Regions from separate parts of the Clostridium ljungdahlii DSM 13528 genome, predicted to be linked through region 3. Evidence: predicted binding sites of a transcription regulator. Region 3 holds the regulator's gene; each other region holds the start of a gene.
The links. Region 3 encodes NrdR, which represses ribonucleotide reductase genes. Its sites were predicted from a motif close to CACNANATNTNGTG; they were not measured.
Positions count from the first base shown of each region.

Region 1: CLJU_RS03365 (vitamin B12-dependent ribonucleotide reductase) is a predicted target of NrdR. The motif match lies at 4,243-4,256, and genes of this name have one in related genera.
Region 2: CLJU_RS00895 (anaerobic ribonucleoside triphosphate reductase) is a predicted target of NrdR. The motif match lies at 6,195-6,208, and genes of this name have one in related genera.

Region 1 covers NC_014328.1:752,966-763,266, forward strand. Annotated here, with positions in the region: gene CLJU_RS03360 (glycosyltransferase family 4 protein) at 1-1,023, opposite strand, end outside; gene CLJU_RS03365 (vitamin B12-dependent ribonucleotide reductase) at 1,113-4,154, opposite strand; gene CLJU_RS03370 (gamma carbonic anhydrase family protein) at 4,465-4,971, shown strand; gene CLJU_RS03375 (M14 family metallopeptidase) at 5,046-6,317, shown strand; gene CLJU_RS03380 (YaaR family protein) at 6,326-6,748, opposite strand; gene CLJU_RS03385 (calcium-translocating P-type ATPase, PMCA-type) at 7,007-9,634, shown strand; gene CLJU_RS03390 (CvfB family protein) at 9,992-10,301, opposite strand, start outside.
Region 2 covers NC_014328.1:176,359-186,659, reverse strand. Annotated here, with positions in the region: gene CLJU_RS00915 (N-acetylmuramoyl-L-alanine amidase) at 29-1,840, opposite strand; gene CLJU_RS00910 (MBL fold metallo-hydrolase) at 1,994-2,626, shown strand; gene CLJU_RS00905 (ArsR/SmtB family transcription factor) at 3,102-3,467, opposite strand; gene nrdG (anaerobic ribonucleoside-triphosphate reductase activating protein) at 3,518-4,027, opposite strand; gene CLJU_RS00895 (anaerobic ribonucleoside triphosphate reductase) at 4,073-6,178, opposite strand; gene CLJU_RS00890 (hypothetical protein) at 6,414-6,599, shown strand; gene CLJU_RS00885 (ferredoxin) at 6,701-6,889, opposite strand; gene CLJU_RS00880 (Mrp/NBP35 family ATP-binding protein) at 6,996-7,844, opposite strand; gene CLJU_RS00875 (YhfM domain-containing protein) at 7,908-8,765, opposite strand; gene CLJU_RS00870 (hypothetical protein) at 8,946-9,530, opposite strand; gene CLJU_RS00865 (DUF7922 domain-containing protein) at 9,546-10,301, opposite strand, start outside.
Region 3 covers NC_014328.1:1,332,782-1,343,082, forward strand. Annotated here, with positions in the region: gene spoIIGA (sigma-E processing peptidase SpoIIGA) at 1-573, shown strand, start outside; gene sigE (RNA polymerase sporulation sigma factor SigE) at 769-1,476, shown strand; gene sigG (RNA polymerase sporulation sigma factor SigG) at 1,550-2,323, shown strand; gene CLJU_RS06055 (YlmC/YmxH family sporulation protein) at 2,600-2,866, shown strand; gene nrdR (transcriptional regulator NrdR) at 2,934-3,389, shown strand; gene pgeF (peptidoglycan editing factor PgeF) at 3,543-4,253, shown strand; gene CLJU_RS06070 (response regulator transcription factor) at 4,269-4,964, shown strand; gene pnpS (two-component system histidine kinase PnpS) at 4,977-6,701, shown strand; gene CLJU_RS06080 (phosphate ABC transporter substrate-binding protein) at 6,871-7,773, shown strand; gene pstC (phosphate ABC transporter permease subunit PstC) at 7,844-8,737, shown strand; gene pstA (phosphate ABC transporter permease PstA) at 8,737-9,624, shown strand; gene pstB (phosphate ABC transporter ATP-binding protein PstB) at 9,637-10,301, shown strand, end outside.

The DNA.
Region 1 (10,301 bases), 580 kb from region 3:
TATTAAACCTTTTTTGTTAATGTAATCTCCAAAAAAATCTTTGACACCAGGCAAGTTTGTAGTTACTATTAACATGCCAGATGCAAGGGCTTCAGTTAATACTAAAGGGAGCCCTTCAAAAAAGGATGGAAATACAAAAAGATGACTTTCTCTAAAGAGCTTTGATAATTCTTTTTGAGAAATCGAACCTTTTAATATTATTCTTAATCTGCTTTCTTCAGCCATTTTTTCAATGGCTTTAAATTGGCTGCCTGTGCCAGAGCCTGCTAAAATGAGTTCTATAGAATTTCTATCTATATCTAGTTTATTATAAGATTTTATAAGGGATGGAATTCCTTTTGCAAAATTTAATTTCCCGGCATAAATAAGTTTTATCTTATCCATGTTTTTTTCAGTATCATTAGTATAGAAAATGTTTGGATTAAAACCAACTCCAACCACAGTAATTTTATTTTTGTCTATTTGATATTTTTTTATTATCTCATTTTTTTGATCTTCATGCAGAGCAGCTATATTGTCTATTTTTCTGCAATATTTGGATACATAATTATTAAAATTAGGAGCTAAATCCATTTGCCTTAAGTCTGTACCATGACATATTGCTATTGTTTTTATAAGTGGAAACATTTCTTTCACCATTGCGGAAAGTATCCACAAATGGTGAGTTATTATTATATCAGGTCTAAATTCTGCTACTGATTTTGTAAGAACTTCAGAAAAGGCATTTTTCCATTTGATTAGCATATCATTATCTAATTTTCTATACATAGTACTTTTATAAGGCATTATATCTGTCATACCTACTACGGGAAAAGGAAGCTTTTCTGTTTGGAAAACTACAGGATAAAACTTAACATTTTCTTTAAAGTGTATGTTAAATTCATCTGCAGGGATACCTGCTATTACAGCTTGAGAATAACCTTTTTTATCTCCCTGCTCTATTAAAGCTTGAAGATATGTACCACTGCCTGTTTTTTCAGGCCTTTGAGCTATTACATGTAGTATTTTTTTCAAATTTAACACCCACCTAATTAAATTTATATTTATTAACTCAACTTCCAATTAAATTGTTTTGTAATTTTTTTAAACTGTGAACCAACTACTTTACCCAATCAACTGCATCCTGTAGTAGAACCGCAGTCAAGACATACCATGCAGGTGCCATTTCTCACCATTCTAGTGCTTGAACAAGTAGGACATACTGTACCATAAACTTTTTCACCATCTATTTTTTTTATTTTTGTCTCATTTCCATTAGTTTTTATGGTGTTTAATTCAGGTGAAGAATTGCCTAAAACTAAGCTGTCTTTATCGTAATTTTCAGGTTTAACTTGACACCTTGAAAAATCCCCCAGTTCTATATCAATTACTTTACTTATAAGGTCTGAAATTGAGGATACATATTTTATGTAGGGATGCTTCTGAACAAATCCATAAGGCTCATATTTTTGTCCCCTGAGCATTCGTGATATATCCTGAGGTGGAACATGGTATTGCAGCATAACGGATATTGCTTTAGACAGGGAATTTAGAAGCCCCATTATTATAGTACCCTCTCTATCTGTAGTTATATATATTTCAGATATTTCATCATTAGAATTTCTGTTTACTGTAGTGTATATTTTAACGTCATCTATTTGAGCAGGGTGCGTAGTTCCTTTACGAATTCCAATAATTTTATCTCGCTTTGAATACTTTATTCCTTTTTGTAGTTCCTTTACCTTTGATAAAAGTTGGTTATAGGTAAAATCTTCGATATTTATATCATTGGAATCTGACAAAGTGGTATTTAAAGGCTGAGCAGCTTTAGAAGAATCCCTATAAAGGGTAATGCCTTTAACTCCTAGTTTCCAAGAGGTAAGAACAACATCTTTAAAATCTTGTACTGAAGCAGTTTTAGGCAAGTTTACAGTTTTAGATACGGAACCCGATATAAGAGGGGTCAAAGAAGCTACCATCTTTACATGTCCCATAGGATCAATATATCTTTCGCCGCTGCCGCATTTATTTGAAGTATCAAATATGCTTAGGTGTTCATCTTTTAAGTGAGGTGCACCTTCTATTTTGCCATCCAGTATTTTTTCATAAGTATAGTCATTTTCAGATACATTTTCCTTTTCAAGTACATAGGACAGTATGTCTTCTATTTGTTCAGAGGTATAGCCTAGGTTTTTAAGGGCAATGGTTATTACAGGATTTATAATAGTCATAAATCCTCCTCCAGATAACTTCTTATAAACAATGTGACTGAAAAATGGTTCTATTGAAGTAGCTCCACAGTCCATGGCGAAGGATATGGTTCCTGTAGGTGCTATAACTGAAACTTGGGCATTTCTGTATCCAAATTTGATACCACTTTTAAGTGCATTTATCCAGCAATCTTTTAAAGTCTTTCCTATGTAAGAAAGTCCTTCCTTTTTTAAAACGCTGTGTTTTACTTTTAACGGAACATAATTTAGATCTTCAAATTCATTTGAAAAGTTATTCCCTAGAATTGCTTGGAGAGACTCTATATCTACAGAGGCTGCTCTGGCATGATTTCTTAAAACTCTCATCATATAGGGCTTATTTATTTCAAACTTTTTAAATGGACCTATTTCTTTTGCCATAAGAGAAGATACGTAATAAGACTCACCTGTAAGTATTCCAACAAGTGATGCAGCTAAAGTTCTAGCCTCATCTGAATCGTAAGGATACCCCATAACCATAAATAACGAAGCTATATTTGATATACCAAGTCCTGTGGTTCTAAAAAGATAAGTTTTTCTAGCTATATCTTCTGTAGGAAATTGTCCCCAGTGTATTGAAGATTCAAGAATAAGCTGAACAAGATCTATTATGTGCAAATATCCTTCTATGTCAAAAGTGTTATTGGTTATATTATAGAACTTGTATATATTTATAGAAGCAAGGTTACAGGAAGTATCATCCAAAAAAGCATATTCTCCGCAGGGGTTTGTAGAATTTATCCTGTTATAAGGAGCATTTAGTTTGCCATCTTCACCTGCAGGACAGGTGTGCCAGGCATTAAATGTAGTACTGAACTGAGGTGCAGGATCAGCACATTTCCAGGCAGAATTATTAAAGGCATCCCATATGTTTTTTATTTTTTCTATCCTATTAAGCTTTGGGTCAGTTCGACCAATAAGCTCAATGGTATCATCTGGGTTTTGTTCTAATTTGCTTACCTTATTCATAAATTCATCGGAAAATCTTACTGAATTATTGCTGTTTTGACCAGATACAGTTTCGTAAGCTTCACCATCGATATCTGTATCATATCCCATTTTACCAAGAGCTCTTACTTTGTCTTCTTCTTTGGATTTCCAGTTTATAAAGTCCATTATTTCGGGATGGTCTACATCAAGGCATACCATTTTTGCAGCCCTTCTTGTAGTACCACCAGATTTAATAGCTCCTGCATTTTTATCCAATGCTTTTAAAAAACTCATAAGTCCGGAAGAAGATCCTCCACCAGATAATTTTTCACCTTTTGCTCTTATAGTAGAAAAATTAGTGCCAGTTCCAGAACCTCCCTTAAATAATTTTGTCTCTGTGACAAATTGATTTGATATGGAATGTGATCCTAGAAGTTTATCTTCAATAGAAAGTATAAAGCAAGCAGAAGCCTGAGTCCTTGTATAATTATCTTTAGACTCTACTACTTTATTGAGGTTTTCATCGAAGTAGTAATTTCCCTGTTTAGCACCACATATGTCATAAGATAATTTAAGACCTGTATTAAACCATTGAGGAGAATTAGGAGCACACATCTGATTTAAGAGAGCATATGCACATTCATCATAAAAAATAGAAGACTCATCTTCTGTTTTTATAAGTCCTTCATCTTTTAGTGATTCACACCAGAAATTTACCATCCTGTGAGTTACAGATTTCATACTATTTTCATAACCATTTTCTCCGGGAACTCCAGCTTTTCTAAAATATTTAGAAGCTATTATATCGCAAGCATTTTGAGAGTAATTTTCAGGAAATTCTAGATTCTTCATATCAACTAATACTTTTCCTGTTTTATGATCTTTTAAGAACACGTCAACTTTTTTCCATTTAAATAAATCATATACTGTTTTATTATTGTTTTGTTTAAGAGATTTTGTAAAGTATCTTTTAAACAAGTCTTTTACGCAGTCCAATTGGCCTACCTCCTAATAATATTTAAGGGTTTTTTAATTAAAGTGTTATATGAAATTGTTAGTTTCCATAAGCATAATTAAATAAAGATACTATATATAGTGTAAATAAGATTACATAAATACCATATATAGTGTCATTATATTATATGATATATTTTAGAAAAACTCAATTCATGATATGTATTATATTTTAGCATATTTTTAAAATAATATAGTTTTTTTTCTTCATATGTTTTTATTTTGCAACTATAATGATTTATAATTTAAATATAGGTTTTCAAATATTAAATTCTTAAGGAGAGTAAATTATATGATAAGAAAATTTGAACATTACATACCAGATATAGATAAAAGCTGTTTTGTAGTAGATAATGCAGAAGTTATAGGAAAAGTTAAACTTTGTGAAGATGCAAACGTATGGTTTGGGGCTGTACTTAGAGGTGACGTAAGTAATATATATGTAGGAAAAGGAAGTAACATACAGGATAACTGCACTGTTCATACTGGTGAAAAAAGCCCAGCAGAGATAGGAGAATATGTTACTGTTGGTCATAATGCAGTGATACATGGAGCCAAAATTGGAGATAATTCTTTAATTGGTATGGGATCTATAATTTTAGATAATGCGGAAATTGGTTCCGAGAGCATCATAGGAGCAGGAAGTTTGGTAACTAAAAATAAAAAAATACCTTCAGGGGTGTTATGTATGGGTTCACCTGCAAAGGTAATTAGGAGACTTACTTTGGAAGAAAAGAAGTCTCTTAGACGGTCAGCAGAAGACTATATTGAAAGGGCTAAAAATTATAGTGAATATTAGAAAACAATACATTAATCACATATTTATAAAGTTTGCATAAAAATAATATAGTAATAATATTTAGGGGAATTCATATGCCAATATTTAAACTGGGCTCCAGAGGCACTCAGGTCATGAAAATACAGGCTGTGCTGAGGAAAATAGGATACAATTTAAATACCATAGATGGGATATATGGCAGAGAAACAGAGCAAGCAGTTAAAAATTTTCAAAAAAATAATGGATTAGCTCCTGATGGCATAATAGGTTCTAATACGTATAGGGTTTTACGAGATTTTATACTTGGTTATAATACTTATATTGTAAAGCCAGGGGACACATTGTATAATATAGCCCAAGAATATAAAACTCAAGTTTACAAAATAACAGTAGCTAATCCACAAGTACATGCATTAGGGTTGATCCCGGGAACAATACTTAAGGTGCCTTATGATATAGACGTAGTTGATACAAATATAAATTACACTTATGATATATTGGAACAAGATTTAGTGGGACTAGAAGCTAGATATCCTTTTATAATTATAGGAAATGCAGGACAAAGTGTGCTTGGAAGGAAGATTTACTATGTGAGACTTGGAGTGGGTCCTAATGAGGTATCTTATAATGGATCTCATCATAGTTTGGAATGGATTACCACCCCACTTTTAATGAAGTTTATAGAAAACTTTGCAAAAGCTTACGCAGAGGGCAGAAATATAAGAGGTTATAGCCCTGCTGATATATGGAGGAGAAGTAGTATATATATAGTTCCAATGGTAAATCCAGATGGCGTGGATTTAGTTTTAAATGGATTACAGAGAAGTAATCCGTTTTATAATGAACTTATAAGGTGGAATAAAGGAAAAACTGATTTTTCTAAGGATTGGCAAGCTAACAATAGAGGAGTAGATATTAATCATAACTATAATGCAGGGTGGGAGTTTTCAAAAGCTGCAGAGCCCAGTTATGGTGTATATGGTCCAGGACCTACCAGGTATTCAGGGCCTTATCCTGAATCAGAACCTGAAACTAGGTCTATGGTAGCATTTACAAATAGTCATAATTTTAGGTTAGTTTTGGCATATCACAGTCAGGGTGAGGTTATTTACTGGCAGTACAATGCACTTACACCTCCAGAATCAAGGAGGATAGGAGAATTGTTTGCCAGGGTAAGTGGATATAGATTAGAACAGACTTCAGGAATAACATCTTATTCAGGATATAAGGATTGGTTCATAAAAAGCCATGGCAGACCTGGATTTACTATAGAAGTTGGAAAAGGTACTAATCCACTTCCAATAACCCAATTTCCCAAAATATATAATGATAATGAAGAAATTCTTTTGTTAGCCTCAGTTATATAAATAAGCCCTTATTTATATATATCTACTAAAAGACCGCTTATATCGTCTATAGTAGCTGCTACGTTTAAGTTATCTTTTTGTTCACTCATGAGCATATTAGTTAGATCCTCTAATTTACTATCTATAGTATCTACAGTTATGAAATATTGAGTTTGCCAGAAGCTTATATCCTTTTTTACGCTATACATGTAACTTAAGACGGATTCAAGGTATTCTTTTATCATTTTTTTATAAGATCTTACATCTGAATAGCACTTTGTTATGGCAAGTCTGTTTCCTTTCTTTTTTATACTATCAAACATATTTTTAAGTTCCTGCTCTGACTTTTTCTCCATTTGTGAATTAAAACTCTGGGAAAAGTCTTTTTTAACAGATATATTTTTATTACTTGAAGAAGGTTTAGAAGTTACACCAATTCTAGAAATTTCCATAATAATCCTCCATTACTATTAATTTTTCATTATTAATTCGTAACTTGCGAAAGTCGAGTTATATATCTATTATATATAATATTTTGTAAAAAATATAGTTAATTGTATTTAAAATTAAATTAAAATACATATTTTTTGATTTTGATAATATATAAACATATATTATCCTGCAGAGTATCATTTTGTGACAACAATAATTATTTAATGTGTATAAGATTGCGGTGAATTCAAAAAATAGAATGAAAGGCAGGGGATTTTATGTGGTACAAAAAAAGTATTGAAGAAATAACAAAAGAATTTGCTACAGATGTGATAAATGGGTTAACATCTGAGGAAGCTTCAGTTAGAATAAAAAAATATGGAGAAAATAAGCTAATTGAAAAAAAGAAGAAATCAATTTTAAAGCTTTTACTTGAACAAGTAAATGATGTACTTATATATATATTGGTTGCAGCGGCAGTGGTTTCAGCTGCACTTGGTGAAATAAGTGATGCAATCATAATAATGGTTGTAGTTGTATTAAATGCAGTGATAGGTTTAATTCAAGAATCAAAAGCTGAAAAAGCATTGGATTCTCTAAAAAAACTTTCAGTACCCAAAGCATTGGTTAAAAGAAATGGAGAAGTTATAGAAATTTCTTCTGAAAATATAGTAGTAGGAGATATAATCATATTAGATGCGGGTAAGTACGTTCCTTGTGATTTAAGACTTGTTGAAACCGGAAATTTGAAAATAGAGGAATCTGCATTAACAGGAGAATCTGTGCCTTCTGATAAGTATGTAGAAGATATTTTAGAAGATCAGGATATAGCTCTTGGAGATCAAAAAAATATGGCATTTATGTCCACCCTAGCCACTTATGGAAGAGGTATAGGTGTGGCTGTAGCAACTGGCATGAATACTGAAATAGGTAAAATAGCCAAAATGTTAGATAATGATGAAAAAAATTTAACTCCACTGCAGAGAAAGTTAGGTCAGCTTGGCAAAATGCTTGGCTTTGTAGTTATTATTATATGTGTACTTATGTTTATAACATCATTGATTCAAAAGAGAGATTTATTTGAGATGTTTTTAACGGCTATAAGTTTAGCTGTAGCTGCTATTCCTGAAGGTTTGCCAGCTATGGTTACTATAGTGCTTGCAGTAGGAGTACAGAGGATGATAGGTAAAAATGCAATAATTAGAAAACTCCCAGCTATAGAAACACTCGGTTCTGTAAATATAATATGTTCAGATAAGACAGGGACTTTGACACAGAATAAGATGACTGTTACAAAGTTTTATGCAGACAATATTTTAAATAACATTTCGGCTGTTGATTTAAAAAATAATATACATAAAGAACTTGTAGAAAATATGGTACTTTGTAATGATGCTACTTATTCAGAAAGTTCTAAGACTGGAGATCCTACTGAAATTGCACTTTTAGAAATGGGTGTTAAATTCAATGTATTTAAATCTGATGAAAACAAGGAACACAGTAGGGTAAATGAAATACCTTTTGATTCAGACAGAAAACTTATGACTACTTTAAATAAATATGGGAATAAGTATCGTATAATTACGAAAGGTGCAGTAGATAATTTAATTAAAATTTGTGAAAATATATATCTGAAGGGAGAGGCTGTCCCTTTTACAGAAGAATTAAAGTCAAATGTACTTAATGCAGCAAATTCTATGTCAAATGAAGCACTTAGGGTTTTGTCAGTTGCTTTTAAAGTTATAGATTCACCTAAAATTCAAATTGATTCAATGGAAAGTGGATTGACCTTTGTGGGTCTTGTGGGAATGATAGATCCTCCTAGAGAAAATGTAAAAAAATCTATAGATGAGTGTAAAAAATCTGGCATAGGGGTAGTTATGATAACCGGGGACCATAAAAATACGGCTTTTGCTATAGCAAAAGAACTTGGTATAGCAGATCACGAGTCTCAGGCTATATTAGGAGCTGAATTTGATAAATTATCAGAAAAAGATATACATGATAGAATCGATAATTTAAAAGTATTTGCTAGGGTATCTCCAGAGCATAAAGTAAATATAGTAAAGGCATTGAAGAAAAAAGGGAATATAGTATCTATGACAGGAGATGGTGTAAATGATGCGCCTTCATTAAAAACTGCAGATATAGGCGTAGCAATGGGAATTACGGGAACAGATGTGGCAAAAGGAGCTGCAGATATGGTGCTTACAGATGATAACTTTTCAACTATAGTGGAAGCTGTAAAACAAGGAAGAAATATATATAATAATATAAGAAAATCTATAGTATTTCTTCTTTCATGCAATATAGGAGAAATAATAGCACTATTTATGGCAATAGTTTTGGGGTGGCCTACAATTTTAAGGCCAATTCATCTCCTTTGGGTAAATCTTATAACGGATAGTCTTCCAGCTTTAGCTCTTGGAGTAGATCCTGATGATCCTGATATAATGAAAGAAAAACCTAGAGATCCACGTAAAGGATTATTTTCAGGTAAGAGCGGAGTATTTTTAGTAGTGAACGGTATTTTAATAGGAGTACTTACTTTAGCTGCCTTTTATATAGGAACTAAGCTGTATGCTAATTCACTTATACATGCGCAGACTATGGCTTTTGTAGTGTTAAGTGTATCACAGCTATTTTATACTTTAAGTATTAGACATCATGAAAAATCTATGTTTGAGGTTGGAATTTTCAGTAATAAGTATTTAATAGGTGCAATAGTTGTCGGTATAATAATGCAAAGTATAGTTATTACAGTACCCTTCTTGTCTTCAGTATTTAAAGTGTTTAAACTTACAATAAATGATTGGATATTTGTATTAGCACTTTCTTTGGTACCTCTTTTAGTGAACGAAATTATAAAGCTTGCTTATAGAAAATCAGTGAGGAATATTGCATAGAAAATTTAAAGTTTCTATGACTTATATACAAAATATTTAAAAGAGCTTCATTATTGTAAAAATATTCCTGCACATAAGTTGATTTTTAAGTTAGAATATAGGGTTTTCAATTGAAATTTAAACTTATGCATAAAATGTAATGACAAAATTGAAAACACCGTTAAAAACTTTTCCGTAAGTCTTAGCGAGGTATTTTAGAAAACCTTAGAAGTTTATATATGTCTGAGGTACGAGTTTATATAAGCTTCTTTAGATTTTCAAAATACCGAGCTTTAGACTTGTCAAAAGTTTTTATGGTGTTGAAATTTGTCATTACATGGCCTGCATAAGTTAACTTTCAAGCTGCAAACCCCTATATTATTTGGTGTTTTTAAGTCTTGTTCCGTTTTCATCTTGTAGGATAAGGTGTCTTTTCATGAGTCCACCTAAAGCATTTTTAAAATAATTTTTACTTTCATGAAAGGTATTTCTTATATCTTCTGGAGAACTTTTATCATTATATGGCATGAAACCATTATGATTTTCTAAATAATCTAATATAGACTCCTCTAAGGATAATCTTTCATTTTTAGGTACGCTTCTAGGAGTGAGTCCTAATTTGCCATCCTCGTATATTTTTTTTATTCTTAAATTGAGTTCATCCCCAGGATAAATATCTGTAAAATAT
Region 2 (10,301 bases), 1.2 Mb from region 3:
GTCAATTTTTTTAGACAATTTTTTTGTATTATATTCCTAAAACCTGTAATATAGCACTTGCTATGGCTTGTGCAGCTTTACTTCTACCACCATCAGTTCCTAATATTCCCGCATCATTTTTATTGGTAAGAAAACCTAACTCCGTTAAAACCGTTGGTGCAGTAGTATGCTTTGCTATATAAAGCCAGCTTCCATCTTTAAGTCCCCTGCTATAGGTTCCAAGAGCACTAGACAAGCTTTTTTGTATAGCCTCTGCCATTTTCTCTCCCTTTACACTTCCTGTATAATACAGTGTTTCAGTTCCTTCTGCAGCTGGATCATCAAAAGCATTGGTATGAATTGAAATCATATAGGTTGCACCTGCATTGTTTGCAGTATCACATCGTCTTTGAAGACTTTCAGTGACAGTTAAAGAAGTTGTTTTTCGCTCATCTGTAGTCCTAGTATAAATTACTTTCACTCCCTTGGATTCAAGTATTTTCCCAACTTTTAAGCCAACACTTAAAGTTACATCATCCTCTTGAAATCCATTTCCATTTGAACCTATATCACTACCTATGCCATGACCAGGATCTATAACTATCACAGGTGCACCTTCCGATGGTATTACTGGTACTGGCTCTATTTGTTTTGCTTTTACAGTTAAAGTAAATGTTACAGTTTTACTATATCCTGTTACAGTTCCCTTATACGTAAATATACCTACCTTAGATGTGTCAACATTGTTTGGATTCCATACAATATTTACTTTTTTACTAGTTCCATCACTCATGGTAGCTTGTACACTAGTTGGCAGAGAATACTTACTTCCTACAATTATACTATCCGATAAGTTAGATATTGAACTTACATTTACTGTATTTTCTTCCTGAAGAGATGGTAAAGACTTTAAAATTCCATTTGCAATAGCTGATGCACTTTTATTTTGAAAATCTTCACTTCCAATTAATTGGCTTTCCTTAGGATTAGTCATAAAGCCAAGTTCAACCATAACAGCTGGTGCTGTAGTTCCCATCAGTATTTTATGCTGAGCTGTCCCTTCTTTAATCCCTCTGTTAGAGAGTCCTGTATAACTTATTAAGTCACTTTGAATATTATTTGCTGTATTTTTAGCAGAATCATTTGAAGCTCTATAATAAGTTTCTATTCCATTCACCAAGGCACTTCCCGTATAGCAATTAACATGCAGACTGACAAACAAATTTGATTTTGCGTTATTTGCTATGTCAAAACGAGCTTGTAAATTTGTACTATCATTCCAGGTTACATTATCATCTTTCCTGGTGTAAACCACGTTTACTCCATTTTGCTCTAATATTTTTCCAGTCTTTAGTGCCACAGACAAATCTACATCTTTTTCTTTCAATCCTGCTTCACTTATATTTCCTGCATCAGTTCCTCCATGACCAGCATCAATTGTAACAGTATATTTGTTATTAGAACTTGGGTTAGATTTCACTCCAAATTGCACCTTAGCTTCGCTGGACAGATTTTTCCCATTTACAGCTTTTACTCCACTTTTTACAATTAAATTATAGGTTTTACCATATGCATACTGGCTTTTAGGGGTAACTACTACACCCATCCCATCCTTTTCAACCTGCAAAGATATGGGGACAGCATTTCCTGTACTATCTGTTACCACTATGTTTGAATCATTTACTGTATCTTGGTCTAATTTCATGTTGAACTTTATATTCCAGGACTTATTGGTTTCCACATCATTTCCTATAGTAATTCCGCTGTAATTAATTGCATGTACAGTATTTCCTTTTGCAAACATAATTAATACAAATATAAGACTTAATAATATCATCATAGAAATTCTTGTAATCTTCAAATAATGACCCCCGTTCAGCAGAATAATTGCCTTAGTGTAACATATACTATTATAATTATAGTATAAAAAATGAGAATTTTGTACTTAAAAATTGTTATGTTAACATATTAATTCAAAATAATCAAAACATATTTTACAAAGGGGCGATATTCTATGAAAATAAGATGGTTTGGTCATTCAAGTTTCTTATTTGAAGATTCAAAAGGTAGAAAACTTTTAACAGATCCTTTTGACGAAACTGTAGGCTATAAAACTTTTAAAGGAGACGTTGATGTCGTTACAATAAGCCACAATCATTTTGACCACTGTTATACTGAAAAGATAAACTACAAACATATTATAAATAAAATAGGCGCTTTTAATCTGTGTGATATACCTATCTATGGTATACCTTCTTATCACGATAAAGTTAAAGGTGCAAAACGAGGTGAAAATATAATATTTATCATTGAAATGGACGATTATAGGATATGTCACCTTGGAGATGTTGGATATGTATTATCTCCGGAAGAGATAAAAAGTTTAGGGTCTATAGATGTGCTTTTGATTCCCATAGGAGGAAATTTCACTATAGATGGAAAAGAGGCTGCTGAACTTGCAAAATCCATCAATAGCCACATAATAATTCCAATGCATTATAAAACTTCTCAGTTAACTTTTGAATTAGATGGATTAGAAAAATTTCTTAAATATATGAAAAATACAGAAAGAATTGAAAGCAATACATTAACTCTAGATAACAAACCTGAAGATTTTAATCTAGTTAAAATTCTTAACTTTAAGTAACTTACTAATATTAAGTGATTCTTAGGTTTAGGTGGAGTTATACCTTTTCTCCATCTGAATCTTATTAACAGTACTCTTAGTGTCTTTAGCACTTAGAATATATTATTCTTTAGGGGGGAAGACCTTATCCAGGCGTGCAGCAGTGCTTATCCCCCATCGCATACAGGAATATACTTACAAAGTTCATTACTGAAAAAACTTTTTATAAGATTTTATAACTAAAAAATCAACTTATACGCAGGCATATTTTTACAATAGAGAAGCTCTTTTAAATATTTTGTATATAAATCTTAGGTAAAAATTTTTAAAAAACCTAGAACTTTTGAACTGTTTGAGGTACGAGTTTTCAAAAGTTCTCAGTATTTTTTTAAATTTTTCCTTTAGACTTATCAAAATATTTAACTGAGCTGAAGATTGTAAAAGATATCCGGAGTATAAGTTGATTTTTTGCTTATAAACCTCATATAACTACACTCTAATTATGTTTTACATGTTCTAATCCTGCATTAATCAACTTATTTATATGTTCATCATCTAGGGAATAATACACCGACTTTCCCTCTCTTCTAAACTTAACTAGCCTTGCAGTCTTTAAAATTCTAAGTTGATGAGATATTGCAGACTGACTCATTTGGAGTATTTCTGTAATATCACAAACACATAATTCCTTTTTAAATAATGCATATATAATCTTAATTCTTGTATAATCCCCCAGCACCTTAAAAAGTGCTGATAAATCCATAAAAGTCTTTTCATCCAACATACTTTTTCTGACACATTCTATGCAATCCTTATGAATTTCAGTACAAGAGCAAACTTCAATTTCCGAATTGTTATTCATATTATCAACTCCTCGTCATGAAGTATTATAATATATTTAGCTAAAGTTTTTCAACTAAAAGTCAATACTATTACATCATTGGAATCTAAACTTTTCTTTACATCAATAATTCTCTGATTACTGGATCCTTTAAATTTTAATTTTGTATCTTTTTTGTTCTCTTCAAATTTTCCATCCACTAGCACATCTACATTATTTAAAAGACATTTCTTTGCCATATCTGAGCCATTAACTATAGATTCAAAGGTGTATCCTGTATAACACCATATATTTAAATTTAATTCTTTAATTTTATCAGCCATGTATGCAAATTCTTCAGGTTGCTCAAATGGGTCACCACCTGAAAATGTAACTCCACTTACCATAGGATTATCTTTAATATCACAAACCAGTTTATCTATATCTTTTAGCTGACCGCCTTTGAAATCATGGGTAGATGGGTTAAAACATCCTTTACAATTATGTCTACATCCCTGGGCAAAAAATACCCGTCTCATTCCAGGGCCATTAACTAGGCTCTCATATGCAATACCTGCCAATCTAATTTTTTTGCAACCCATTGATTTTTCCTCCTTCTTATGCATGGCTTAATTAACTACTGAGATTTAGCAATATACATGTTTGCTACTTCCCTGGGATATTCTATCCCTTCTTTCTGCTGTCTTACCTTCTCCAAATCTTTCATCTAAAGATAGATACCCTGTAACCCTTGATATACCCTGTATATTGTTGCTTCCACATTTAGGACAGACATCTTCCCCGTGCATATAGGTTCCACATTCTTTACAATATCTTATGTGAAAGTTTATCCCTATATAACTTATATTTGTATTATCGTAGGCATAGTCAATTATACTTTTAACAACCTCTTCCGATGGATAATCATCAACTTCTATATAACTTATGTGACCTCCATTACAAAGTTTGTGATAAGGAGCCTCTATATCAATTTTGTCTTTTATAGATATTGGATATCCTACAGGTATATGGTAGGAATTAGTATAATACTCTTTGTCTGTAACTCCAGGTATTTCTCCAAATATCTTCTTATCATGTACTATAAACTTTCCACTTAAGCCTTCAGCTGGTGTAGCATAGCAGCTCCAATTTAAATGTGTTTCCTCTATAAGTTTATCTGTATAATTTCTTATATATGTAATTATCTTTATCCCAAGTTCCCTTGAACTCTCATCCTCACCATGATGTTTCCCAGTTAATGCAATTAATGTTTCAGCAAGTCCTATAAACCCAATAGCCCAAGTACCCTGCTTCAATATTGGTTCTATCGAATCTTCTGACTTTAAGTTCTCTGCACCTTTCATAAGTTTCTGACCTGCTACAAAAGGTAAATCTTTAACTCTGAGCCTCTTTAGAATACCATATCTATGCATTAAAGATTCCCTTGCTAACTCTAACTTTCCTTGTAATAATCCAAAAAATTTACTTACATTTCCCTTAGATAAAATTCCAAGCCTAGGTAAATTAATAGTAACAGGAGCTATATTACCTCTACCCTTTACCCCTGGATCTCCATTTACATTTGAGCAGACATAGGTACGGCATCCCATAGTTGCAGGTATTACACCTTTATCATAATATGCTTTATTAAAATCAGCATCTAAATTCATAAAAGTAGGATTCATTCTCTTTGAAGCTACCCTACATGCAATTTTAAATAAATAATAATAAGGATCTTCCTGATTCTTATTTACGCCTTTTTTAACCCTAAATATTATATTAGGGAATATAGGTTGTTCTCCTCTTCCAAGTCCTTTTTCATATTCCGTCAAAAATACCTCACATACAAGAGCTGCATCCTTTGAGGTTGGTATACCTATATTTAGTGAGCTAAAAGGTACCTGTGATCCTGCCCTAGAGTGCATGGTATTAAGATTGTAGATTATTCCCTGCATAGCCTGTTCTATACTTCTTCTTAATTTCTTTTCAGAAATATCTTTTATTTTTTCCTCTCCTACTCCCATTTGCTTCAGGTTCTTCAATATTTCCTTTCTTGTAGGTTCAACAAAAATGGCCATATCATTATCAAAGTCTGGGTGAGACTGTCCACCAAACATATCATTTTGTGCTGACTGCAGTAATATACAAGAAAGTTCTGCAGCAGATTCTATTCTCTTAGGAGTCCTTATATTTCCATATCCTGTATTAAATCCATCTAAAAGCATTTCCTTTGTTGGTATATGAAGACAATTTACAGTTAAGTTATAAGAATCTAAGTCATGATAATATATATCACCATTTTCATGAGCCTTAGCTAAATGTTTAGGCATTGTAGCTAAATTATGCCACTTGTTAGACTCACTGGCAATCCTCAAGAGCTTTGCACTAAAGTTATTTCCAACATTTGCATTATCCCTGTCTGTTTGAACTCCTATTTTATCAATAGCCTTCATAAGATCAGACTTTATTTCTCTTATATCATTTCGTTCTCTTCTATAATTTGAATAAGCTAGCCCAATTTTAACATAGCCTTTCTTCATAAGTACTTCTTCAACTATATTTTGTATATCTTCTACATTTACTTCCTTAAGATTAAGATTTTCTATATTTTCTGTGACCTTTTGAGTTAAATCAATAAATTCACTTTCTTTTAAATCAAAACCTATTTCATCACAAGATCCTTTTATGGCATTGGTTATCTTAATGGAATCAAAGGGAACCCTTCTACCATCTCTTTTCACAACATGTAGCATATACCTTCCTCCCAACTACTATATATTGTATAAACGACTTGATTATTATACCTTGCCATATATAAAAAAGCAATTTATAAATTGAGCTTTATTTTTACTTTAAACCTATAAAAACCTATAAAGCACACTTTTTAATTGAAATGCATCAAATACCTATAAGATAAAATTTCTAGGAATAATATTTAAAAATACAGATAAAAATAACATATATAATCTTATCTTTAGGAGGACTTTCATGATCGGCAAAATAATTGATATGAATATTACAGACGCACTTGTAAGCTTTCAGGATGGTACTACTGCTAATGTGGGAGCTACTCATTTACCACCCGATTCTAAAATAGGTGATAGAATAAATATCCATCCAATATCTGAAGTTACATTAAATGACAAGTATAAACAGCATCCAGTTTTGTTTTAACCCTAATTGATATGCTGTGTGAAAAACTGTGGTACATTTTTATCACAAATAGTTTTTGAAAGTTTAGGGGATTATGTAATTTTTTACACAATCCCCTTTTCTTAATTTACCTTAATAGCGCAAACAGGACAACTGTCCTCTGCATCTTTCGCAGCGTCCTCTGTTTCTCCTGGGACATTATCTTCAATTGCCTTAGCTTTTTCGTCATCATCCATCTGAAAAACCTCCGGACATATACTTGGACATAGCCCACATCCTATACAAGTGTCTTTATCAACTACAGCTTTCATACTATTTCCCTGTTATTAATAACAAGTTTTCACTCCTCGCTATATAATTAGTTACTTTAAAGTACACTTTATATTATCCCAAAAATAATGCTTATTATAATAATTTCTACTTTAATTTTTTTATAAAGTTATTAAGTAAATCATTATATTCCAATGATTTTGATATGTATTCTTCTGCCTTCTTAGCTTCCATATTTTTTACCAAATCAGAATTTATGGGCATTTCAGCAAGAAGTTCTAATCCAAGATAATCAGCTTGTTCTTTCGCTGAATTTTCACTAAATAGCCTTACTTTTTCACCACATTTTCCACATTTAACATAGGACATATTCTCTACTACACCTAATATATTTACCTTTAGGTCTTCTGCCATTATAACAACCTTTTTTACTATCATAGATACCATATCCTGAGGAGTAGATACTATTATAACACCTTCCATTGGAATTTCCTGCATTACAGTAAGAGCTACATCTCCAGTACCTGGAGGCATATCTATAAGCAAATAATCTAATTCTCCCCAACTTGTATCTGAATACATCTGTTTTAACACTCCTGTTATCATAGGTGCTCTCCATATAACAGGTTGTTCTTCCTCTTCTGTCAAAAGATTTAAGGATATAACTTTTATTCCCGAAGAAGATTCTACTGGAGAAAACTTTATTTCTTCACTTTCCCCCACTTGTAGTATATCCGCCCTTTTATCGTTTATTCCAAAAAATCTAGGCATAGATGGACCTGTTATATCTCCATCAAGTACTCCCACCTTATATCCAGAGTTTCTTAATTTTGATGCCATTATTCCCGTAACTGTAGACTTACCTACTCCACCTTTTCCACTCATAATACCTATTATATGCTTTACGTTCCCATACTTAGGCAATATGTATTTACATCCACCTTTATCCTCTTTACTGCACTTTGATTTACTTGAACAACCATCGCAATTACTCAAATCATTTCTCCTCCTTTTATATAGTTAATCCACATTAAATTTTAAGCAACATTTCCTATATTTTTAAAAACCATTAGGCTTATTTTCCGATATGCTCTTGTTCCATCCGCCACTGCTGTATGTATCCTGTACATAATAAACCTTCTCACTTTGATTTTGTCTATCAAAAAGTGTAACAGTCATTTTATACAATGTGGATTTATAGCCTTCTGTCTTTATTGTTACCCATACATCATAATTATCTTCATCATTATTTCCAATGTTTGCATTTTTAAATTTACTAGTAAGATCCGATTTAAATTCTTCCTGTTCAGTGGAAAGTATAAATCTTTGTGCCTCTATATCATCTTTTAAATTTATTCCTATTTTCTTAGTTTTATCCTTTTCACTAAAATATTTATTTAACGTATCCATTATGGACCCATAGTACACAGATTTAAAGTCACTTGGCGGCATCCTTGTATTCCAAAAATTATTTATCATATCGTTGTCTATTCTATTTGATACTATATATACTTGACCTTTGCTATAGAGATTTCCTAAATCTTTCTTATCAAGTCCTGCTATATAACTAAACTTGTGAACTTTATTGTTTCCTTCATCTATTTCGAATACATAATCAGGATCCAATGATGATTTTTTTGATACTTTTTTAGCAGAAGATAGTATATCGTACAAATTTTTAATGGTACTTTGATCAGTAACTACAAATTTAAATCCCTGATCCCTTGTATTTTGAATAATTATCTGTTTAACTTTTCCCTGCTGTTTCATATATTCAAAATCTGAATTTTTTAAACCTGCCTTAACTTTTAATTGATCCAATTTACTACATCCACACAATAAGGTTACAGGTATTAAAATGCAGGATATTATAAATATATTTAATCTTTTTTTGGTAATCTTGTCCAATGTTTTCACCCACTGCAGAATTTTTAAGAATTTAATATGTAAAAATTATATTTACAAATACATTCTAGTATACAGCGAGGGATTCTCACCCCTTTCTATCTTAATGAAATCTATGATTATTATACCATAATTAGTATAAAAAAATCCCCTTTCATATAATAAACCTGAAGGGGATAAACCTTATATTTTCTAATTATATTCTAAAGTTTTAACAATAACCTCAAATATAGTAGGCATGTTTTCTTTGAAATTTGATTCTTTTACAAAAAAAGAAAATCTGCAAAATTGTTTTCCTTCTTCTGTAAAGTATTCTATACACTTATAACTATCTCCGATTTCCTTTGTAATTGTATACTTAAGTAAATATCCTTTTCTGCCATTCATACAAATTTGTTTTATAGAATACTCTTTGTACAAATTTTGTTTTTCGGATATACTCTTGCTATTTTGTAAAAATAATTTTAAGTCACCTTTTAAATTCCATACTTCTACAAAACCATTTATGGCATTGTCATCACTCTTAAAATCACTATGATATAATATTTCATCTCCAAATGTGTCCTGATTTCTACAGGTCCATCGTGATGGCAGCTTATATAGTAACCTGCCTTCCAGACCTTTATATTGAGTAAGAGATTCCATATTATTTTGAATAAGAGCTGTAAACTTTAACCTCATATCAAAATTTTTTTCAAGTCCTAAAAGCACTATCATAAGTCCTATTATAATTATAGTAACCCCAATTTTTTTTTTATCTATTACTATTAATCTCATAATAAGTGACCAATATTACTTTCTAACAGGTATTACTATAGTATTTGCTCTAAAGTCATAAAACATAAGCCAATGGCCCATCGTGTCTTTATCCTTTAGGGGTATCCACGTAACAAATCCAGATTTTCCTCCATAAGGTTGATCCTTTCTGCTTTTAGTTCCCGGAATTCCATATATCAAATATTTTACCCTGTCATTTTTATCACATTTATAACCTGCTAGATAATAATTATATTTTTTTATATATGGATAATATTGTACCATAGGATAATATATATAAGAATATTTATTATAATCAGTTATATTATACATATCATCCATAGAACTTACAGGTACCTTATTCCATACACACCTTTTTAATTCCTTATTTATATCTTTTATTTCTTTAAAGCCACTCATAAGTTGTGTAAAAAACTTTCCTTCTGGACCTTTAGGATAACTTCTAGATACATTATCTTTTTCACATTCTCTCTGACATCTATTTAAGTTTAATTTTTTATGGCATCGTAGTCGGGATTTATCCACATATATTGAGCTATCATTATTTCTATCTTCTTTAGAATTTATGTTTCTGTCTTCATTTTTTCCTGTATCATTAGATTTTGAGTTATCTTCGATAATCTCTTCTTCCATCACTTCAGCATCTACTTGAACTTCCTTATTTTGTTCTTCACTTTCCGATTTATTAACTTCCTCAGATTCCTCTTGCTCTTCTTCTTGTTCTTCTCTATACGAATCTTTTTCTTCTATTTCTATATTTTCTTTAACTTC
Region 3 (10,301 bases):
TTCGGTAATAGGGGATTTATATGTAATTTTAAAATTTCAGCTGTATTTATTTTGTATTCTATGCTGCTGGCAGGTATTTGTATGTTTGTGGAATATAGTAATTGCTCCTATACAGGAGATTATATGATAATTAATTTCCCTTATGAATGGCTTTTTATTTCTATCATGGTGTTGTACATAATAATTGATAGATTGGTAATTTATGTTAAAGATAGGAACAAGATGTTTAAATTGATTTATAATGTGGATATTGTATTTAAAGACAAAAGTAAGAGTGTAAGGGCTTTTTTAGATACCGGGAACGAGCTTAGGGAGCCAGCTACCAATTTGCCAGTAGTGATAGTTGAGAAGTCTGTATTTCAAAATATAAATCTAGAAGAAATGGATAAGTTTTATATACCTTATAGAGTTATAAATGGCAAGTGTGGCAAGCTTCAGGGCTTTAAGCCAGATGTAGTAAAAATAGACTTTGGACAAGAAACTAAAAATAGAGAAGTTATAATTGCTATTTGCAAGGATAAATTGAGTAAATTTGACGATTATCATGCACTTCTTTCTAGGGGAGTGATATAGACGGTAGGTGTATAACGGCTGATACGCCCATGGATAAGATTTTCTACTAAAGGATAACGCATTATAAGTGCTAAAGACACTAAGAACACTGTTAATAAGACTCAGATGGAGAAAGAATATTTCTCACAAGTAACCCCTATTTGAGTCTAAAAATCACTTGATGTAAAAGGAAATTAAATGATGGAGGCTATGATTATGCTTAGGTTAAAAATATTGTTGAACAGAATACTTACAAAATTTAAATTTGCAATAAAAAACATATATTATATAGGGGGAAATGATGTACTACCACCTCCACTTAGCAAAAAAGAAGAAGAGGATTTGGTTTTGAAGTTAGTTTCTGGAGATGAGAAGGTAAGATCTACTCTTATAGAAAGAAATTTGCGATTGGTAGTTTATATAGCTAGAAAGTTTGAAAATACAGGTGTAAATGTGGAAGATTTAGTATCAGTAGGTACCATAGGACTTATAAAAGCAGTAAATACATTTAATCCTGAAAAAAAAATAAAATTAGCTACTTATGCTTCTAGATGCATAGAAAATGAAATACTCATGTATCTGAGAAGAAATAGTAAAACAAAGGCAGAAATTTCTTTTTATGAACCACTCAACATAGATTGGGATGGAAATGAATTATTACTTTCTGATATTTTAGGAACGGACAATGACGTAGTATACAATTTTATAGAAGATGAAGTGGATAAGCAGCTTCTAATGCTAGCTATGAAAAAATTGAGTGACAGGGAAAAGGAGATAGTTAATCTAAGGTTTGGATTAAATGGCAAAAGTGAAAAAACTCAGAAAGAGGTTGCAGACTTACTTGGAATATCACAGTCTTATATATCAAGGTTAGAAAAGAGAATAATAAAGAGACTTAGAAAAGAAATAAATAAAATGTTATAGGGTTGTCTTTAGTATAAAACTCAGCTTCTTAGTAAATACTTAAAATGCTATATATTCTAAAGGGGCTGATTACATGATAATTAATAAAGTAGAAATTTGTGGCGTAAATACATCAAAATTGCCAGTTCTCAAGGGAAAAGAAATGAAAGAACTTTTAATAAAGATGCAGCAGGGAGATAATGAATCTAGAGAAAAGTTTATAAAGGGTAATTTACGATTGGTGTTAAGTGTAATACAGAGGTTTAATAACAGGGGAGAAAATGTAGATGATCTATTTCAAGTAGGATGTATAGGGCTTATAAAAGCCATTGACAACTTTGATTTAAGTCAAAATGTTAAATTTTCAACTTATGCTGTACCTATGATTATAGGAGAAATAAGAAGATACTTAAGGGATAACAATTCCATAAGGGTAAGCAGATCTCTTAGAGATATTGCTTATAAAGCACTTCAAGTTAGAGATAAATTAATAAGGGAAAATAATAAAGAACCAACTATATCACAAATAGCGGAAGAATTAAATATACCAAGAGAGGAAGTGGTATTTGCATTGGATGCCATTCAGGATCCAGTTTCCCTGTTTGAACCCATATATCATGATGGGGGTGATGCAATTTATGTAATGGATCAAATAAGTGATACTAAAAATTTGGATGAAAACTGGTTGGAAAACATATCGATAAAAGAAGCCATGAAAAAATTAAATGACAGGGAGAAATTGATACTTAATTTAAGATTTTTTGATGGACGGACTCAGATGGAAGTAGCAGATGAAATAGGTATATCACAAGCGCAGGTATCTAGGTTAGAGAAAACTGCCTTAAGGCATATGCGAAAATATATATAAATAGGTATAATGTTTAATTTATAATAATTAGAAACTCAACTTTCACACATATGAAATTTTGACTTAATATAAAAAAATTGCGGCATAATTTTTTTAGTTGATAGTTAAGAATTAAAAATTAATAGTTAATGTGGATTTTTTCCGTTACACTACAAAAAACCATCCTTCACTATTAATTCTTCATTATTAATTCTTAACTTGCGAAGCTTTGCTTAGCAAAGTTTTTAAACTGTGAAAGTTAAGTTAGAAAATAATAAAAATGGGGGATGTACATAAATGGAGTTAGAAGGAGATTTATTTTCTTTGACTAATCTAAGAAATATGGAAATTATAGATATAAATACGGGTGCAAAATTAGGTTTTATAAAAGATCTAAAGATAAATTGTGAAGAGCATAAGATAATATCAATTATTTTACCATCTCAAACTTTTAAAATATCATTATTTGGGAAAAATGAAGATATAGAAATACCCTGGGATAATGTAAAAAAAATAGGTGTAGATGTAATTTTAGTCGATGGGAAAAATCTTGTAGAGGAGTAGAAGTTTCCACAAAATAAGTATATAATTATAATATGTATACTATCTTATATGAAGGACGTGAATTAAAGTGAAATGCCCTTATTGTGGATACAATGAAACTAAAGTAGTGGATTCTAGATCTACAGATGACAATATGGCTATACGAAGAAGAAGAGAATGTTTAAGGTGTAATAAAAGATATACCACTTATGAAAAAATTGAAAATGTACCCATTTTAGTTGTAAAGAAAAATATGAATAGAGAATATTTTGACAGGACTAAAATATTAAATGGATTAATAAAAGCTTGTGAAAAACGTCCTGTTTCAAGAAAACAAATTGAAAATATAACCGATGAAGTAGAGAAAAAGATAAATAATAATATGATTACAGAAATAAGTTCCTCGGAGATAGGGGAAATTATTATGGAGAATTTAAAAAAGGTGGATGAAGTATCTTATGTCAGGTTTGCGTCTGTTTACAGACAATTTAAGGATATAAATACTTTTATGCAGGAAATAAAAAATCTTATTTCAAATAAATAAATGGTATGCTTTAAGCATACCATTTATTTTATGTTAAATTAAAGTTAAAAGATATTTATAATCCCATCAATTAAAAAAACAATGTTAAAATATATTTAAGATAATTTTAAATATGTTTTTAATTCTGAAATAAATTCTAGATGGAGGATTAATATGGAGAAAATTGCAGTAGAAGGTTATGAATTTATAAAAATAGATTTGCCAGGTGCAGAGGCAATATTTTCAACAGCCAAAAATGATTTGAGTTTTAATAAGTCCACAGATTCTGGAAAGGAAAATATTAAAAGTTTAAAAAGATGGTTTAATTTGAAAACTGTGGGATATTTGAATCAAGTTCATGGGTGTCGGAGCATAATTTATACAGGTAAAGATGAAGAGAATGCAGATGGAATAATTACAAATGAGAGTAACACAGCTGTAGGAGTTTTTAATGCTGATTGTATTCCAATACTTTTATATGATAAAAAAAATAAGGTTATAGCGGCAGTCCATAGTGGATGGAAAGGTACTTTAGCTTGTATTCTTTCTAAAACTATTGAAAAACTTGAAAGGAATTTCAATAGTGAATCTAAAGATATAATAGTATGTGTAGGACCACATATTCACAGCTGTTGTTATGAAGTTGGGGAAGAAGTAATGGATAAATTTAAGAACTCTGATTTTTATAGATTTAAGGATGTATTTAGAAATAGAAATCTTGATCTAAAAAAATGTATATTATATCAACTTCAGGACAGAGAAATAGAAAGTGAAAATATAAAATATTTAGATATATGTACCTATTGTAATACTGAATATGAAATGCATTCTTATAGAAAAGATAAAGACTATGGAAGAATGTTTTCATTTATTTATCTAAAATAAAAATGGGGGATTATTATGTTACAAGAAAAGATATTGATAGTAGATGATGAAGAACATATTTGTGAACTTATTAAATTTAATCTTGAGAAAAATGGATATAAGACTATTGTAGCAGGAAATGGGATAGATGCATTGAAAATTGTAAAGGAAGAGATGCCTCAGTTAATTTTACTGGATGTAATGCTGCCTGGAATGGATGGATATGATGTGTGCAAAGAAATAAGAAGGGACAATGCTATATCTTTTATTCCTGTAATAATGATAACTGCAAGAGGAGAGGAATTTGATAAAGTGCTAGGATTAGAACTTGGAGCGGATGATTATATGACAAAGCCTTTTTCTATAAGGGAATTGGTTGCTAGGGTTAAAGCTGTACTCAGGAGAACTGCATTAAAACCTGTAGACAAATGCTACGTATTTGGACAGGTAAGCATAGATTTTGATAAACATGAAGTCATTAAAAATGGAGAAAAGGTAGAATTAACCTTAAAAGAATTTGAACTCCTAAAAATGCTTATAAAAAATAGGGGAAGAGTAATGACTAGAGATTTTTTATTAGATAAAATATGGGGATATGAATATGTTGGAGAAACTAGAACAGTGGATGTACACATAAGGCATTTAAGACAAAAAATAGAGGATTTCGATAAAAAACCTAAGTATATTGAAACTATTCGTGGCATTGGTTACAGATTTAACTCAGAAGAGTAGTTGGTGAAAAAAATGAAAAAAAGATTAACGCTTTCTATGCTTTGCACTCTTATATTTAGTATGCTTATAACAACTATATTATTTATAGTAATTGAAAATCATGAATATATTGAGAATATGAAACAAACTTTAAAAGTGAATAACCAGATTATAATAAATGTACTGAAAAATGAAAATATAGATAACCAGGGAAGTTTTTTTAAAAAACAATTTGAAAATAACCTTATAAGAGAAACTTTAATAGACAGGAATGGTAAAGTAATAAGCGATTCTGTGGCAGTAGAAAAAGATATGAATAATCACAATCACAGAAAGGAAATTCAAGAAGCAAGAAAAAGTGGGACTGGTTATGATATAAGAGTTAGTGATACCACGGGTAAAAAAACACTTTATTTTGCTACTATATTTAAAGATGGATATGTAGTAAGAAGTGCATTTACCATGCAGACAATTAAGGGATTTGAGGATGATTATTTTAAATATTATATAATTATAACTCTTTTCTCTATACTTGTTTCTATAGTATTTGCCTTAAAGCTTTCAAAGTCCATAGTAGGCCCTATAAAAAAGCTTCAGTATACTACAGCTAGTATAGCAAGTGGAGAATTGGATAAAAGAGTAAGAATTAATTCTAAAGATGAAATAGGGGAATTGGCAAATACATTTAATTATATGGCAGATGCTCTTCAAATTACCCTAAAGGATTCTCTAGATAAGCAAAATAAACTAGAGGCAATACTTAAAAGTATGGACAGTGGTGTAATAGCTGTTGATACTAAGTACAATATTATAATGATAAATCCCTATGCAAAAAAGATATTTGGTATAAAAAAAGATATAATAGGTGAAAGTTTGATAGATAATATAAGGGATTTTGAACTAGAGGATGTATTTAAAAGTATGGAGGATGACTACAGAGAAATCAAAATACTATGGCCAAGAGAGAGAGAATTAAGGATAAAAACAGCCTATATCATAAATAGCAGTAAAAAAATAGGTAAAGTGGCAGTAATTCAAGATATAACGGATATAAAAAAGTTGGAAAATATGAGATCTCAATTTGTGGCCAATGTTTCGCATGAATTAAAAACTCCTCTTACTTCCATAAAAGGATTTGCAGAAACTTTAAAGTATGTAGATGATGTTGAAAATAAAAATAAATTTTTAAACATAATAAATGATGAGGCAGATAGACTTACCAGGTTGATAAATGATATATTAACTCTTTCTCATATAGAAAGTAATAGTATAGATAAGGTAGAAGAAGTAAAAATAGACGACATAGTAAAAGATGTTTGCTGTATGATGAAAACCGCAGCATATAAAAAGAATATTAAGATAGAGAAAATAGGGGATAAGGTACCTAGCATATGGGCTGATGCAGACAGATTTAAGCAGATGGCAATAAATCTCATGGACAATTCAATAAAATATACTAACAATGGTGGCACAGTAAAAATTGGAACAATGCTTCAAGATAATAATTGTGTTTTATGGGTAGAGGATAATGGGGTAGGAATTTCAAAAGAACATCAAAGTAGACTTTTTGAAAGATTTTATAGAGTTGATAAAGCTAGATCAAGAAATCAGGGTGGAACAGGACTCGGACTTGCTATAGTAAAACATATAGTTTTAGGCCTCAGTGGAACTATAGATCTTCAAAGTGAAGTTGGAAAGGGAAGTAAATTTACAGTTAAAATTCCGTTGGATGCTAATAGTAAAAATGAAAATATATAATAAATGTAAAATTAACATCTGTACTTAAAGAAATAAGTGCGGATGTTAATTTTAATTAACATACATGTAATAAAGGATTAATCTTTGAGGAATATTATAAACAATGTAAGTAGTAGGTGTTTGATGCAATATTATTGTTAGGAATCAAATTTTAAGGAGGTCTAATATTATGAAGAAAAAAGGCTTAAGAGCTCTTATAGCAGCTATGACTATTACTGTAGTTGCGGGAGCATTTGTTGGATGCGGTGGAAGCAAAAATCAAAGTAGTTCTGGAGGTACATCAGAAGGATCTAAACAGGAAGTAACAGGAGCTATAACATTAGCAGGATCTACTGCACTTCAGCCTTTAGCAGAACAGATCGGAAAGACGTTTTCTGGAAAAAATCCGAAGGCAACTATAAATGTTCAAGGTGGAGGAAGCGGTACTGGTTTGAATTTAGCATTGCAGCATACCGCAGATATAGGAAATTCTGACGTAACAGCAGAATCAAAATTAGACGCAAGTAAGGCAAAGCAGTTAGTAGACCATAAGGTATGTGCAATAGGATTTGCAGTAGTAGTAAATCCTAATGTTAAGGTTGATTCTTTAACAAAAGATCAAATACAAAAAATATTTACAGGACAAATTACTAATTGGAAGGATGTAGGGGGAGATGACATGAAGATAAATGTAATAAACAGAACAAAGTCATCTGGTACAAGATCTACATTTAAAGATACGGTAATGGGTGGAAAGGATGAAAAGGAAGGACTTGGAACAACCCAGGATTCTAATGGAAATGTAGAAAGTGCAATCAAAACTACTCAAGGTTCTATAAGTTATCTAGCTCTTTCTTATTTAACAGGATCAGTAAAAAGTAATGTTAAAGCTTTAAAAATAGAAAATGTTGAAGCTTCAACGGAAAATATAGTTTCTAAAAAATATCCTTTCTGGTCTTTTGAACATATGTATACAAATGGGGAAGCAAAAGGACTGGCAAAAACTTATATAGATTATGTACTCAGCGATGAAAATAAAGATACTATAAAGAAACTTGGATATATACCAATGAGTGATATGAATGAAAAATAATTTGGAAGGTTTTAATGGCTGGCTGGAAAAACAGTTGGCCATTAAAAATATAAATTTGAGGTCGGTGAATATGGAGAAGAAGTCATTTTGGAATAAACTAAAAAATGAGTATATGGGAAGAGGATTTGCAACGCTTTGTGGAGTAATTATTATAGTTCTTACATTGAGTATAATAGTTTTTATATTTTCAAAAGGAATAAATACATTTGTAAAATGGAGATATCCTATAACTGAATTTTTATTTACTTCTAATTGGGTTCCTGACAGCAGCAATCCAAAACTTGGGGCAGCTATATTTTTCGTAGGATCTATACTTGTTTCTGTAGGAGCAGTTATAATAAGTGCACCTATAGGCATAGCACTTGCTGTATTTATGCATTATATATCTCCTAAGGTAGGTTCTAAGATATTACAACCTTCTCTAGAATTATTTGTAGGTATACCTTCAGTTGTATATGGTTGGGTAGGATTTAGTGTACTTCTTCCATTTTTAAAGAGAGGTTTTGGAGGTATTGGTTTTAGCCTAATTGCAGGTATATTGGTTTTGAGTATAATGATTTTACCTACTATAGCAAGCATATCTGCAGATGCTGTAAAAACTATTCCTAAAAGTTATATGGAGGCATCCTATGGAATTGGTGCAACTAGATGGCAAACTATAAGAAGAGTCATAATTCCATCTGCTAAAAGTGGTATATTGACGGGAGTAGTATTAGGTCTTGCTAGGGCTTTTGGAGAAGCTCTTGCAGTGCAAATGGTAATAGGAAATACAGTGAAATTCCCTAAAAATTTATTGAGTCCTACATCCACACTTACTAGCGTTTTAACTATGGATATGGGAAATACGGTATCAGGAACTGCATGGAATGACGCATTATGGTCTTTAGCGCTATTTCTTTTAATAATTTCTTTTATATTTATTATAATAATACGAGCTATTGAAAAAAGGAGTGAAATAAAATAATGGATGCTAAAGTTAAAGATAGAATTTGGACTGGAGTCTTTTATGCAGTAACTGTTTTTGTAGTAGCTCTTCTGGTAGCTTTGATAGGATATATATTGTTTAAGGGCATAGGCTTTTTTAAACCATCGTTTTTATTTGGAAATGCAAAATTTGGAGAAGCAGGGGGAGGCATAGGACCTCAGCTTTTTAATTCCTTTTACATGTTAATAGTTGCACTTATTATAAGTGTTCCCTTTGGCATAGGAGGGGGAATATACTTAGCAGAGTATGCTAGAGAAGGAAAGCTTTTAAATATGATAAGATTGTGTATAGAGACTATGTCTTCTTTGCCTTCTATTGTAGTAGGATTGTTTGGACTTCTCATATTTGTAAATATGACCGGTTGGGGGTTTACACTATTATCAGGGGCGCTAGCCATATCTATATTGAATTTGCCAGCTTTAACTAGGGTAAGTGAAAATGCTATAAGGGTAGCGTCAATTCCTGTAAAAGAGGCTAGCCTTGGACTTGGTGCAACAAGGTGGCAAACTATATCGAAGGTAGTTCTTCCATCGGCAATACCACAGATACTGACAGGCATAATACTTGCGGCAGGGAGAATATTTGGAGAAGCAGCAGCACTTTTATATACGGCAGGAATGAGTGCACCAAAATTAAATTTCTCCTATGTAAGTTTGACTAATAATGGATCTGCTTTCAGCTTAATGAGACCTGCGGAAACGATAGCAGTATATATATGGAAGTTAAATTCTGAGGGAATGGTACCAGATGCTACACAAATAGCTAATAAAGCTTCTGCGGTTTTGGTAATTATGGTATTATTGTTTAATTTTTTAGCCAGAATTCTCGGAAAAAAAATATATGAAGCCTATACTGGTAAAAAATGAGGAGGAAAGTTGATGGATATAATATATACTAAAGATCTTAATCTATATTATGGATCTACCCAGGCTCTTAAAAAAGTAAGTTTGAATGTAGAAAAAAATTCAGTTACAGCATTAATAGGACCTTCTGGGTGTGGAAAATCTACATTTTTGAGAACTTTAAATAGAATGAATGATTTGATAGAGTCAGTTAGAATAGAAGGAAAAGTGTTTTTTGAAGGCAAGGATATATATCAAGATTACGATGTGATAGATTTGAGGAAAAGAATTGGAATGGTGTTTCAAAGCCCTAATCCATTTCCTATGTCAATATATGACAATGTAGCATACGGACCTAGGATACATGGTATAAAGGACAAAAGTAAATTAGATGAATTAGTTGAAAATAGTTTAAAAGGGGCAGCCATATGGGATGAAATTAAAGATAGATTGAATAGAAGTGCACTAGGGCTTTCTGGTGGCCAGCAGCAAAGATTGTGTATAGCAAGAACTCTTGCAGTAGAACCAGAGGTGCTGCTTATGGATGAACCTACTTCTGCATTAGATCCTATATCTACATTAAAAATAGAAGAATTAATGGATGTATTAAAGAAAAAATATACTATAATAATAGTTACGCATAATATGCAGCAGGCTGGTAGAATATCAGATTATACTGCTTTTTTCCTAAATGGAGAAGT